Regions from separate parts of the Arthrobacter sp. fls2-241-R2A-172 genome, predicted to be linked through region 3. Evidence: predicted binding sites of a transcription regulator. Region 3 holds the regulator's gene; each other region holds the start of a gene.
What was found. Region 3 encodes HrcA, which represses chaperone genes, less so after heat shock. Its sites were predicted from a motif close to TTNGCACTCGNNNNNNNCGAGTGCNAA; they were not measured.
Positions count from the first base shown of each region.

Region 1: the regulator HrcA is predicted to act here: its motif matches at 2,728-2,754, upstream of groES (co-chaperone GroES).
Region 2: the regulator HrcA is predicted to act here: its motif matches at 2,467-2,493, upstream of groL (chaperonin GroEL).

Region 1 is NZ_JARVTB010000004.1:479,080-483,050, reverse strand. It holds gene QRM57_RS10430 (DUF389 domain-containing protein) at 1-291, shown strand, start outside; gene groL (chaperonin GroEL) at 592-2,205, opposite strand; gene groES (co-chaperone GroES) at 2,290-2,586, opposite strand; gene QRM57_RS10415 (hypothetical protein) at 2,779-3,141, opposite strand; gene QRM57_RS10410 (THUMP-like domain-containing protein) at 3,209-3,971, shown strand, end outside.
Region 2 is NZ_JARVTB010000003.1:101,591-105,561, reverse strand. It holds gene QRM57_RS06050 (ribonuclease HI family protein) at 1-536, opposite strand, end outside; gene groL (chaperonin GroEL) at 658-2,283, opposite strand; gene QRM57_RS06040 (cold-shock protein) at 2,608-2,811, opposite strand; gene QRM57_RS06035 (LytR C-terminal domain-containing protein) at 2,982-3,599, opposite strand; gene QRM57_RS06030 (DUF3263 domain-containing protein) at 3,649-3,971, opposite strand, start outside.
Region 3 is NZ_JARVTB010000002.1:372,033-376,003, forward strand. It holds gene dnaJ (molecular chaperone DnaJ) at 1-757, opposite strand, end outside; gene hrcA (heat-inducible transcriptional repressor HrcA) at 808-1,815, opposite strand; gene QRM57_RS04580 (DUF3097 domain-containing protein) at 2,046-2,897, shown strand; gene QRM57_RS04585 (DUF4870 domain-containing protein) at 3,019-3,432, shown strand; gene hemW (radical SAM family heme chaperone HemW) at 3,484-3,971, opposite strand, start outside.

The DNA of each region.
Region 1 (3,971 bases), on a different contig from region 3:
GGGATGCTGTCCATGATCAGCCACAGGTCTTCTGCCCTGGTGGGAGTGTTTATCTCCGTTACCACTGTGCCAGCGGCCGGCTATGTTGCTGTGGCCCTCGTCCTGGGTGAATACAGCAAGGCTGCGGGATCGGCGATGCAGCTCGCCCTGAACCTTGTGGGCATCGTGGCAGCTGCCGCCGCGGTGCTGGTGTTTTACCGGCTCATAGGCAAGCGCGCATCCTCGATCCGGCGGCCAACTGCTCCCACGGCTACCGCACGACGATTCGGAGCAACCCGGCGGGCCAGGTAGCTGGCTGCTGGGGCCCAACGCTCCACCACATCCCACCCCCTTCAGCCCGACGCTCCACCCCACCCGGGTCGTGGGTGAGCGTCCCGGCCAAACGGGCGGGGCGTGAGAGAGCGTCCCGGCCAAACAGGCGGAACATGAGAGAGCGCCCACCACAAACGGGCGGAACATGAGAGAGCGTCCCGGCCAAACAGGCGGAACATGAGAGAGCGCCCACCCCAAATAGGCGGGACGTGAGCGAGCGCGCACAGCAAAAAACCCCGGCCACGAATCAACGTGGCCGGGGTTTTTGGCGCAGACAGCTTAGTGCTGGTGGCCTGCGTGTGCGTCTTCTTCCTCGGCCGGCTTTTCGGCAACCAGGGTCTCGGTGGTGAGAACCAGGGCAGCGATGGAAGCGGCGTTGCGGAGTGCGGAGCGGGTGACCTTGACGGGGTCGATCACGCCAGCGGCGATCAGGTCCTCGTACTCGCCGGACTTGGCGTTGAAGCCGTGGTTGGCTTCCAGCTCGGAGACCTTGGCCGTCACTACGAAGCCGTCGAAGCCGGCGTTCTGTGCGATCCAGCGGAGGGGCTGAACCAGTGCGCGGCGGACGATGCCAACGGCTGCTGCCGCGTCACCTTCGAGTGCCTTGACGGCCGGGGACTCGTCCAGCGCCTTGAGGGCGTGGATGAGTGCGGAACCGCCACCGGAAACGATGCCTTCTTCAAGGGCTGCACGCGTGGAGGAAACGGCGTCCTCGATGCGGTGCTTCTTTTCCTTCAGCTCGACCTCGGTGGCTGCGCCAACCTTGATCACACCGATGCCGCCGGCGAGCTTGGCGAGGCGTTCCTGCAGCTTTTCCTTGTCCCAGTCGGAGTCCGTCCGGGTCAGTTCGGCACGCAGCTGTGCAACGCGGTCGGCCACGTCCTGGGCGGAGCCAGCGCCGTCAACGATGGTGGTGTTGTCCTTGGTGACCGTGATGCGGCGTGCGGTACCGAGTACCTCGAGGCCAACGGAGTCCAAGGTCAGGCCGAGGTCCGGGGAAACAACCTGCGCGCCGGTGAGCGTGGCGATGTCCTGGAGCATGGCCTTGCGGCGGTCGCCGAAGCCCGGGGCCTTGACGGCGACAACGTTGAGCGTGCCGCGGATGCGGTTGACGATCAGCGTGGAAAGGGCTTCGCCTTCGATGTCTTCAGCAATGATGAAGAGCGGCTTGTTGGCCTGCAGGGCCTTCTCCAGCAGCGGCAGGAAGTCCTGCAGCGAGGAGATCTTGCCCTGGTTGATCAGGATGAGGGCGTCCTCGAGGACGGCTTCCTGGCGCTCAGCGTCGGTGACGAAGTACGGGGACAGGTAGCCCTTGTCGAACTGCATGCCTTCGGTCAGGACCAGCTCGGTCTGCGTGGTGGAGGACTCTTCGATGGTGATGACACCGTCTTTGCCCACCTTGCCGAAAGCTTCGGCCAGCAGTTCGCCAACCTCGTCGCTCTGGGCAGAGATAGCGGCAACGTTGGCAACCTGGGTGCCTTCGACTTCGCGGGCGTTCTCCAGGAGGCGGGCAGCCACGGCTTCAACCGCAACCTCAATGCCACGCTTGATCTCGCCGGGAGCGGCGCCGGCTGCAACGTTGCGCAGGCCTTCCTTGACCAAGGCCTGGGCCAGCACGGTAGCCGTGGTGGTGCCGTCGCCGGCGACGTCGTTGGTCTTGGTGGCTACTTCCTTGGCCAGCTGGGCGCCAAGGTTCTCGTAGGGGTCGTCAAGCTCAACTTCGCGGGCGATGGTGACGCCGTCGTTGGTGATCGTGGGAGCGCCCCACTTCTTGTCCAGCACGACGTTGCGGCCGCGCGGACCAAGCGTCACCTTGACAGTGTTGGCGAGCTTGTCGATACCGGCCTCAAGAGACCGGCGGGCAGCATCGTTAAAAGCAAGCTGCTTTGCCATGGTTGTGTCCTTTCAAGACAGAAAACCCGCACCGCTGACGGGTCGGAATGATTCCAACGCGGCGGCGGTGCGGGCTCCGGGAAGTTACTTTACGACGATCGCGAGGACGTCGCGGGCGGACAGAACGAGGTACTCGTTGCCACCGGTCTTGACTTCGGTTCCACCGTACTTGGAGTAGATGACGACGTCGCCAACAGCTACGTCAACCGGTACGCGGTTTCCGTTGTCATCGAAGCGGCCGGGGCCGATTGCAACAACTTCGCCTTCCTGCGGCTTCTCCTGTGCGGAGTCCGGAATAACCAGGCCGGAAGCCGTGGTCTGCTCTGCTTCGAGCGGGCGAACAACAATACGATCCTCAAGAGGCTTAATCGAGACCGACACTCGGACTCTCCTTTTCATGAGCTGATTCATGGACTAAGAACTGGGGTGCCGGGGCGTGCAACCGTCGTCGCGGTGCCGGAGGAACGCCTGGCGTGGTTAGCACCCTCCGGGGGAGAGTGCTAATAAGACTCTATGTAAGCGTTAGCACTCGGTCAAGGTGAGTGCCAGCATTTCGTCATGGGTGAACTCCCGTCACCGTCCGGTGAGGTCGTCCAGGCCGTAGTCCTCGCCGTCGTCGTCCCCATCCACGGGGGCATTGCCGCGGTTCCGGTACAGCACCACTGCGGACAGGACAGCCACGACGCCGGAGATCACCAGGGCGATAATCCCGCCGATGCGGGCGCCGCTGTACAGGTCGCGGATCTCCCGTGCTTCATCGGTGGCATCGTTGACGCTTTTGCCGGTGACGGAGTATGCGGCCGCATTGAAGGAGTCCAAGGCCAGGATGATGATGAGCAGGGCTATGCAGACCACGGCTATCACGATGCCCGCAATAAGTGCGGGACGGGCATATTTGGTGATGCGGGACGGCTGTGCGGCTGCGTTGTCTTCCATGAAAACAACCCTATCTGGCTGATTCCCAAGTCACGCTGTCATATCCTGCGACGTTAGGCTTGATCCCATGCCTCACGCACCGCAGGAACAGATCGCGCCCTTGCTGACCACCGAAGGATGGGAACTTCTTGCCTCACTGGGGCCTTACAAGGAAGCCGACGCATTCAGCGTCAACGCCGACCTCCGGAAAGCGGGCCACTCCCCCGAACTCGTCGCTGCCGTCCTGACGCAATCCCGCCTCCGGACCCGGGCAGAGGCCAAGTTCGGCGAATTTGCCCGCCAAATGCTGTTCACCCAGGCCGGGTTGGAGCAGGCGACCCGGTTGAACGTCGCCGCCCGGCACGCCGAGCGCTTTGCACAGGCCGGCGTTTCGCATGTCGCGGACCTCGGTTGCGGCCTGGGAGCTGACTCGATGGCCATGGCGTCCATGGAGATCGCCGTGACTGCTGTTGAGATGGACGAGACGACTGCTGCCTGCGCCACGATCAACCTGATCCCCTTCCCGCACGCCACAGTGGTCCACGCGGACGCTACCTCCGTAGAGCTGGACGGTATCGATGGAGTGTGGCTGGATCCCGCCCGACGCACCACGTCCACCTCCGGAACAAAGCGGATCTGGGACCCCGAGGCCTTCTCTCCCCCTCTGTCGTTCGTGGAAAACCTGGCTGCCACGGGGCGCGCCATTGGCGTCAAGATGGGTCCGGGCATCCCTCACGATTCCGTGCCCGCAGGTTGCGAGGCGCAGTGGGTTTCCGTCCTCGGTGATGTCACCGAGGTCACGCTGTGGTTCAACGCGGTGGCGCGCCCGGGGGTACGGCGCGCAGCGTTGG
Region 2 (3,971 bases), on a different contig from region 3:
GAGCTTGCTGCTGTCCCAACCGAGGTGGTTCCGGAGGACCCGGAACCCTCGGCCACGGAGTCATGCTTGGCGCCCGGGAAACCTGGTCCAACCCGCGGTGCGACGCCCTGTTGATACGCCACGGCGACAGCCCGGGCACGCTCATCCGCGGCTTCGTTCAGATCGTGTCCTGCGTGGCCCTTGACCCATTCGAAAGTGTATTTGCGGCCAACGATCGCCTGATCGATGTCCTTGAGGAGATCGACGTTGAGCACCGCCTTGCCGTCCGCCTTACGCCATCCTTTGCGCTTCCAGCCCGGCATCCATTTGGTGATGCAGTTGATGACATACTGGCTATCGCACAGGATCAGCAGTTCCTCGTGGGCAACATGGGCCGTGGAGCGGAAAAGATCCAGGACTGCCATCAGTTCGCCCTGGTTGTTGGTGCCATGTGGCCAACCTCCTGCATGCCAACAGGAGTCGTCAACGTACCAGGCCCAACCGGCCGGCCCAGGATTACCGAGGGCGGACCCGTCGGCGGCAGCAATAATCGTCATACCGTTAATCCTGCCAGAACCCACGGACACTAAAACCGTGGTAGGCAGCAAAACGGCGGCCCCCTCCAGTTGGTGGGGACCGCCGTCGTTAGCTCTGAAACGAAATGTTCAGCGAGGGGGCTTAGAAGCCGCCCATGCCGCCCATGTCGTCGCCGCCCGGAGCCGGAGCGTTCTTCTCGGGCTTGTCAGCCACTACAGCCTCGGTGGTCAGGAACAGACCAGCGATGGAAGCAGCGTTCTGGAGAGCCGAGCGGGTGACCTTTACGGGGTCGTTGACGCCGGCAGCCAGGAGGTCTTCGTAGACGCCCGTGGCAGCGTTCAGGCCGTGGCCGGAAGGCAGGCCGCGAACCTTGTCGACGACAACGCCCGGCTCGAGGCCAGCGTTGAACGCGATCTGCTTCAGCGGAGCGTCGATGGCAACCTTGACGATGTTGGCACCGGTTGCCTCGTCACCCTGCAGGGTGAGGTTGGCGAATGCCTTGGCGCCTGCCTGGATGAGGGCTACGCCACCACCGGCAACGATGCCTTCTTCAACAGCAGCCTTGGCGTTGCGGACTGCGTCCTCAATGCGGTGCTTGCGTTCCTTGAGCTCAACTTCGGTTGCGGCACCGGCCTTGATGACTGCAACGCCACCGGCCAGCTTGGCCAGGCGCTCCTGCAGCTTCTCGCGGTCGTAGTCGGAGTCGGAGTTTTCGATCTCGGCACGGATCTGGGCCACGCGGCCTGCGATCTGCTCGGCGTCGCCGGCACCTTCAACGATGGTGGTCTCGTCCTTGGTGACAACAACCTTGCGGGCGGTGCCGAGGAGTTCCAGGCCAGCGTTTTCGAGCTTGAGGCCAACTTCTTCGGAGATGACCTGGCCGCCGGTGAGGATGGCGATGTCGGCCAGCTGGGCCTTGCGGCGGTCACCGAAGCCCGGGGCCTTGACGGCGACGGACTTGAAGGTGCCACGGATCTTGTTGACGATCAGGGTGGCCAGGGCCTCGCCCTCGATGTCTTCGGCGATGATCAGCAGCGGCTTGTTGGACTGCATGACCTTCTCCAGAACCGTGACGAGTTCCTTCACGTTGGAGATCTTGGAGTTGACGATCAGGATGTACGGGTCTTCGAGGACCGTTTCCTGGCGCTCTGCGTCGGTGACGAAGTAAGCGGAGATGTAGCCCTTGTCGAAGCGCATGCCCTCGGTGAGCTCAAGCTCCAAGCCGAAGGTGTTGGATTCCTCGACCGTGATGACGCCTTCCTTGCCCACCTTGTCCAGGGCTTCGGCGATCAGGCTGCCGATTTCCGGGTCACCGGCGGAGATGGAAGCCGTGGCTGCGATCTCTTCCTTGGTTTCGATTTCCTTGGCAGAGGCCAGCAGTTCGTTGATGACTGCTTCAACAGCCTTCTCGATGCCGCGCTTGAGGGACAGCGGGTCGGCGCCGGCGGCAACGTTGCGCAGGCCTTCCTTCACCAGTGCCTGGGCGAGGACGGTTGCAGTGGTCGTACCATCGCCAGCGACGTCATCCGTCTTCTTGGCAACTTCCTTGACCAGTTCTGCACCGATCTTCTCGTAAGGGTCGTCCAGCTCGATCTCCTTGGCGATGGAAACGCCATCGTTGGTGATCGTGGGGGCGCCCCACTTCTTTTCGAGGACGACGTTGCGTCCACGCGGGCCGAGGGTGACCTTGACGGCGTCAGCGAGGATGTTCAGGCCCCGCTCGAGGCCGCGGCGTGCCTCTTCATCAAATGCAATGATCTTGGCCATAACGGCGGTAGTCCTTTCGGGACAGTCGTTAAGAAGGTACCTGTCAGATGCGGTGCCCGCGACGGACGGTCCTTTGCTTGCGGCCTATGTATGCCCCGCGCTCCGAACCTCACCACACCAAGGTTTTTCTTGATCCTCCAGCGATCCGGCAGCCGATCGGGACCGGCGTAAGCCGGGCCATACTTAGCAGTCGAACCGTAGGAGTGCTAAATCAATAATTAGCACTCGACCGGGGAGAGTGCAAGCAGGAATGCGTCTTTGCGACGGAAATCAAGGGGGTTTCAGCCATGAGCTGAGCCGGTCAGGCGTTGGCCTGCCCCAGGGCTAGGCGACGCGCACGCCTTCTGCCTGCGGCCCCTTCTGTCCTTCCCCCAATTCGAACTCCACCCGCTGGCCCTCCTCGAGGGCCCGGAAGCCATCCATCTGGATGGCGGACCAGTGCACAAAAACGTCGTCGCCGGACTCATCCACAGTGATGAATCCGTAGCCCTTTTCGGCGTTGAACCATTTGACGGTTCCCAATGCCATGATGCCCACACTTTCGCAGTAGCCAAGACCGGTTGCCGGGATCTCCGTACCGGAATCAATCCACTGTAACCACAGTCACTCCTGCGGCGCTGCCGGTGGGCAGCAGTGCTTCGGTTTTGTTATTGATGCTTAACCGAGTTGGGGCTCAAAGGTGCTCCTACAGCGGCCCGCTACTGGTATCCGGGACCGGCAACAACCACCAGGGGCTGCTGGATTTCCGGGGACTCAACGATCGACTGAATGCGCAGCAGGGTTCCCAACGCTTCAGCGTTGGCCTTCTGCGCAGGACTGTTGTAGAAGATCACGGAGGTCTGCTGCGGCAGGCCACCCCAGTTCCCAACTGTACTCAGCGTCCAGCCATCGCCCTGTACCAGACCGGCCACCCGGCCTGCCAGGCCAGCCGTGCCAGCGCCGTTGTAGACAGCCACGGGAATGGTCTTGTCTACCGGAGCCGAGGACGGAGTAGCGGACGGAACGTTGGACGGTGACGCCTCGGGGCTCGGTTCACCCGAAGCCGTGGGAGCCGGTTCGCTGGGCGCCGCAGAAGGCGAGGTATCAGTACTCTGCTGGGGTGCCGGCGTCGAGACGTTAGAGGAGGCGCTGGGGCCCACCACGCCGAGGTTTGGAAGGATCAGGAAGGCCACCAGGCCCAGCACCAGAGCGACAGCTCCGACTGTGAGGACCGGCCACAAGGCAGGGCGGGCAGTCTCCTGGGCGTCGCGGTGGACGCCCTGGCGATTGGTGGTTTGCGGAACCTGGTCGAATTCATCCCTGGCAAATTTGGTCATGGTGAAGCGTTGTCCTTGCTGGTTGCTGCTGACAGATCAGCCTGGCGATTTACGCGTCGGACCCCAAGCGACGTGCCGTCCGCGCACGTTGGCGGGACGTACGTAGTCTACGCAATCTCTTGACGAGCATGGGATCGTGGGCCAACGCGTCCTCGGTATCGATCAGCGCGTTCAGGATCTGGTAGTAATGCGTAGCGGAGAGATCGAACAGCTCACGGATAGCCTGTTCCTTGGCGCCTGCGTACTTCCACCACTGCCGTTCAAGTGCCAGCATTTGCTGGTCGCGTTCACTGAGGGGCGATTCGCTGCGGGTTTCAGCCGCGAGGTCCTCGAGGGAAAAACCTGTCGCCTGCTGCGCCATCGGTTCCGGTG
Region 3 (3,971 bases):
TGTTGACGCGGATTTCGACGTAGAGATCGCCGGCCGGGCCGCCGGCGGGGCCCGCTTCGCCCTGGCCGGACAACTGGATCCGGGTACCGGTGGCCACACCGGCAGGAACCTTGATGGTGAGGGAACGACGACTGCGGATGCGACCCTGCCCGCTGCATTCGTTGCAGGGGTCCTTGATGACCGTGCCGAAGCCCTCGCAGGAGCCACAGGGGGCCGTGGTCATGACCTGGCCGAGGATGGACCGGACCGCCCGCTGGACCTGGCCGCTGCCACCACAGATGTCACACCGTTCAGGATGGGTACCAGGGCGGCAGCAACTGCCATCACAAGTGGGGCACACAACGGCCGTGTCGACTTCGAGCTTCTTGTTGACGCCGAATACCGCATCCTTGAGGTCGATGCGGACGCTGATGAGGGCGTCCTGGCCGCGCCGGACCCGGGAAGCCGGGCCGCCATGGCCGCCACCGCCGCCAAAGAAGGTGTCGAAAATGTCCTGGAAGGCGAAGCCCTGGCCGGAATAACCGCCGCCGAAGCCGTTTTCGGTTCCGTTTTCATTACCGGTGGCGTCGTAGACACGGCGCTTCTGCGGGTCCGACAACACCTCGTAGGCGTGGGTCACTGCCTTGAACTGCTCCGCGACATCTTCCCCGGGGTTGACGTCCGGGTGAAGTTTCCGCGCCAACTTGCGGTACGCCTTTTTGATCTCTTCCCCGGTGGCTTCCGGAGAGACTCCCAAAACGTCATAGTGGCTGCTCAAAGTCGGTATCTCTTCCTTGTTGTACTGCGGATGTTTCCTCGGGCCGGTGTTCAGCCGCCGAGAATGCGGGAAAGGTATCTGGCCACGGCCCGGACTGCGGCCATGGTGGTGGGATAGTCCATGCGGGTAGGGCCAAGGATCCCAACCTTGGCTCCGGAACCGTAGCCGGTGGCCACGACGGAAGCCTCGGCCAAACCGTCGTACGGGTTCTCCCGGCCAATGCTTACTGACACGCCCCGCGGATCATCGCCCATATCGGACAACAACCGCAGCATGACGACTTGTTCCTCAAGGGCTTCAAGCACCGGACCGATGCTCAAGGGGAAGTCCACATTGGAGCGGGCCAGGTTGGCGGTGCCCGCCATCAAGATGCGCTCTTCGCGGCTGTTGTCGCTCAGTGACTGCAGGCCGTGCGCAAGAGTCTGGGCCACGCCGCGAAGCTCGGGCGGGCAGAGGGCCACTACCGATGGAAGGACCTGTGGGAGAAGGTCCAGTTGCGTCCCGGCTATGCTTCCGAGGAACCGGGACCTCAGCAGCATCAATGCCTCGTTCGCAACATCTGATCCGGCATCGATGACCTTCTGGCCAACGCTGCCTGTGTCCGCAATGAGGACCACCAGGACCTGCTTTGGCGCAAGCAGCACGAACTCAACGTGACGGACGACCGCCCGGCTCGAGTGCGGGTACTGCACGACGGCGACCTGGTTGGTCAGCTGGGAAAGGAGCCTCACGGTCCGCTCCAGGATGTCGTCCACGTCATCCGGGCCCTCGAGGAGGGAGTGGATGGCACGGCGCTCCGCGGCCGAAAGTGGCTTTACCTGGGAGATACGGTCCACAAACAGGCGGTAGCCCTTGTCCGTGGGAATGCGTCCTGCGCTGGTGTGGGGCGCCGCGATGAGTCCTTCTTCTTCCAGGACAGCCATGTCATTGCGGATGGTGGCACTGGAAACACCGAGGTGGTGGCGCTCGACAAGGGCCTTGGATCCAACGGGTTCCCTGGAATGCACGTAGTCTTCAACGATGGCACGCAGCACTTCCAACTTGCGTGGCTCACTCATTGCTCCACCTCCTGACGACGTCCGTGGTCGTGGCGACCGGCGACTGCGGCACGCCCGCCGGGCCTCCGCACTTAGCACTCAACATGCCCAAGTGCTAACAAGTCTATTATGGGCCACCCCGTTGCTAGCATTGAAAACGCCCGTATTCAGCTTCCAGCGTGCAGGTTCGGCAGCTTCGCAACCCAAACGGCTCCCCCACCCATCAAGTACTCAAAGGTAGGAAATATCCCTTGGCTTTCGACAATTGGGGTCCACAGGATCTGACCGCTCCCGCCAAACGCCAGCTTCCTGAGGTAGCGGTCCAGCGGGGAATGGTCCTTGAAGACGTCCAGTCCGGCTGGGTGGGCGAAGTGACCAGGGTGGAGAAGACCGGCGGCATGCATGTCGTGTCCCTGGAGGACCGGCGTGGTAAGTCCAAATCGTTCCAGTTGGGATACGGCTTCCTGCTCGAAGGCCAGCCCATCCGCCTGATGCCTCCAGCAGTCCGGCAGTCGCCGTCGGCCGCCCAGCCGGGCCGTACCGCCTCAGGTTCCGTCAAGGTGCAAGGCCAGCGCGCACAGGTGGCCAAGGCCAGCCGCATCTGGGTGGAAGGAAAGCACGACGCCGAACTGGTCGAGAAGGTCTGGGGTGACGATCTCAGGGTCGAAGGGATCGTGGTTGAACCCTTGCATGGCGTGGACGACCTCGCGTCCGCCATTGCGGATTTCAACCCCGGCCCGGACCGCCGCCTCGGGATCCTGGTGGACCACCTGGTCCAGGGATCGAAAGAATCCCGCATCGCCGCCGAGGCCATGGCCTGTCCCGGAGCCGCTGGAAACGTCCTCATTGTGGGACATCCGTACGTGGATGTGTGGCAAGCCATCAGGCCCAAGGTGTTGGGCATTGAGAAGTGGCCCACAGTGCCGCGTGGCATGGATTGGAAGACCGGCATCCTCCGCGCCTTCGGCTGGCCGCACGAGACCGCCGAGGACATCGGGTTGGGCTGGCAAAGGCTGCTGGGCGCCGTACGGAGCTACGCCGACCTTGAAGCATCCCTGCTGGGCCGTGTTGAGGAAGTCATCGACTTCCTGACGGTCCCCTAAAGCATTCACCCTGAACCACTGCAACTGCAGCGCCAACGGGGAGTTGGTCCATAGAAGCGGGCGCGTGCCGGTATTCTGGGACAGCAACACCGCAGCATCTTTACAGCAAAGGGAAGACACCGTGGCAGAGAACGCTCCTGAAGAACCGGGCAGCGCCGCAGGGCGGCCCCAGTACCATGGCGCGCCAGCCAATGCACTGCCCTTGACGGCCGGCGAAGACCGGCAGTGGGCCACTTTGGCGCACTTTGGCGGCATTCTTGGCTGCTTGCCTTCCCTGTTGATCTACCTGATCTTCCGGGACCGGGGACCCTTCACTGCACAGGAATCCAAGGAAGCGCTGAACTTCACCCTTCCCCCGACCATCGCAGCGGTCCTCGCCAACATCCTCGTCCTGCTTCCAGTGGTCGGCAACATTTTCGCCGTGATCGCGACCGGCATTTGGGTAGCCCTGACGTGCTTCTCCGTTTCAGCCGGAATCCGCGTGAACCACGGCCAGCCGCACCGCTACAAACTGAATTTGCGCTGGATCAAGTAGCTGCCTGACCAGCAGGAGAGTCCCGGCAGTGCTGCCAAACGGCCGTGAGGCTCAGTCCGGGAGGATCCTGCGGACCACTGCGTCTGCCAGCAGGCGACCCTTCAGCGTGAGGACCAAGCGGCCCTTGAAGGCCTGGATTGGGTCAACCAGTCCATCTGCGATCAACCCGGCCATTGCGTGCCGCCCCACGCCGTCCAAGGCGTCGACAGCCAGGCCTGTACCCAGGCGGGCTTCGAGCATGATGCGCTCCACCTCGCGCGTGTCAGGGTCCAGCGTCTCCCTGCCTGCCGCCGGCGAGCTTCCCGATCCCAGTCGTGAAGCATAAGCCGTAGGATGCTTGACGTTCCACCAGCGCACACCCCCTACGTGGGAGTGCGCTCCTGGGCCCACGCCCCACCAGTCATCTCCACGCCAGTAAGCAAGGTTGTGGCGGCATGCCTGCTCCGGAGAGCGCGCCCAGTTGCTGACCTCGTACCAGGCCATCCCCGCCGCTGAGATGAGTTCATCGGCGAGTTCGTATTTCGCGGCGTGGTCGTCGT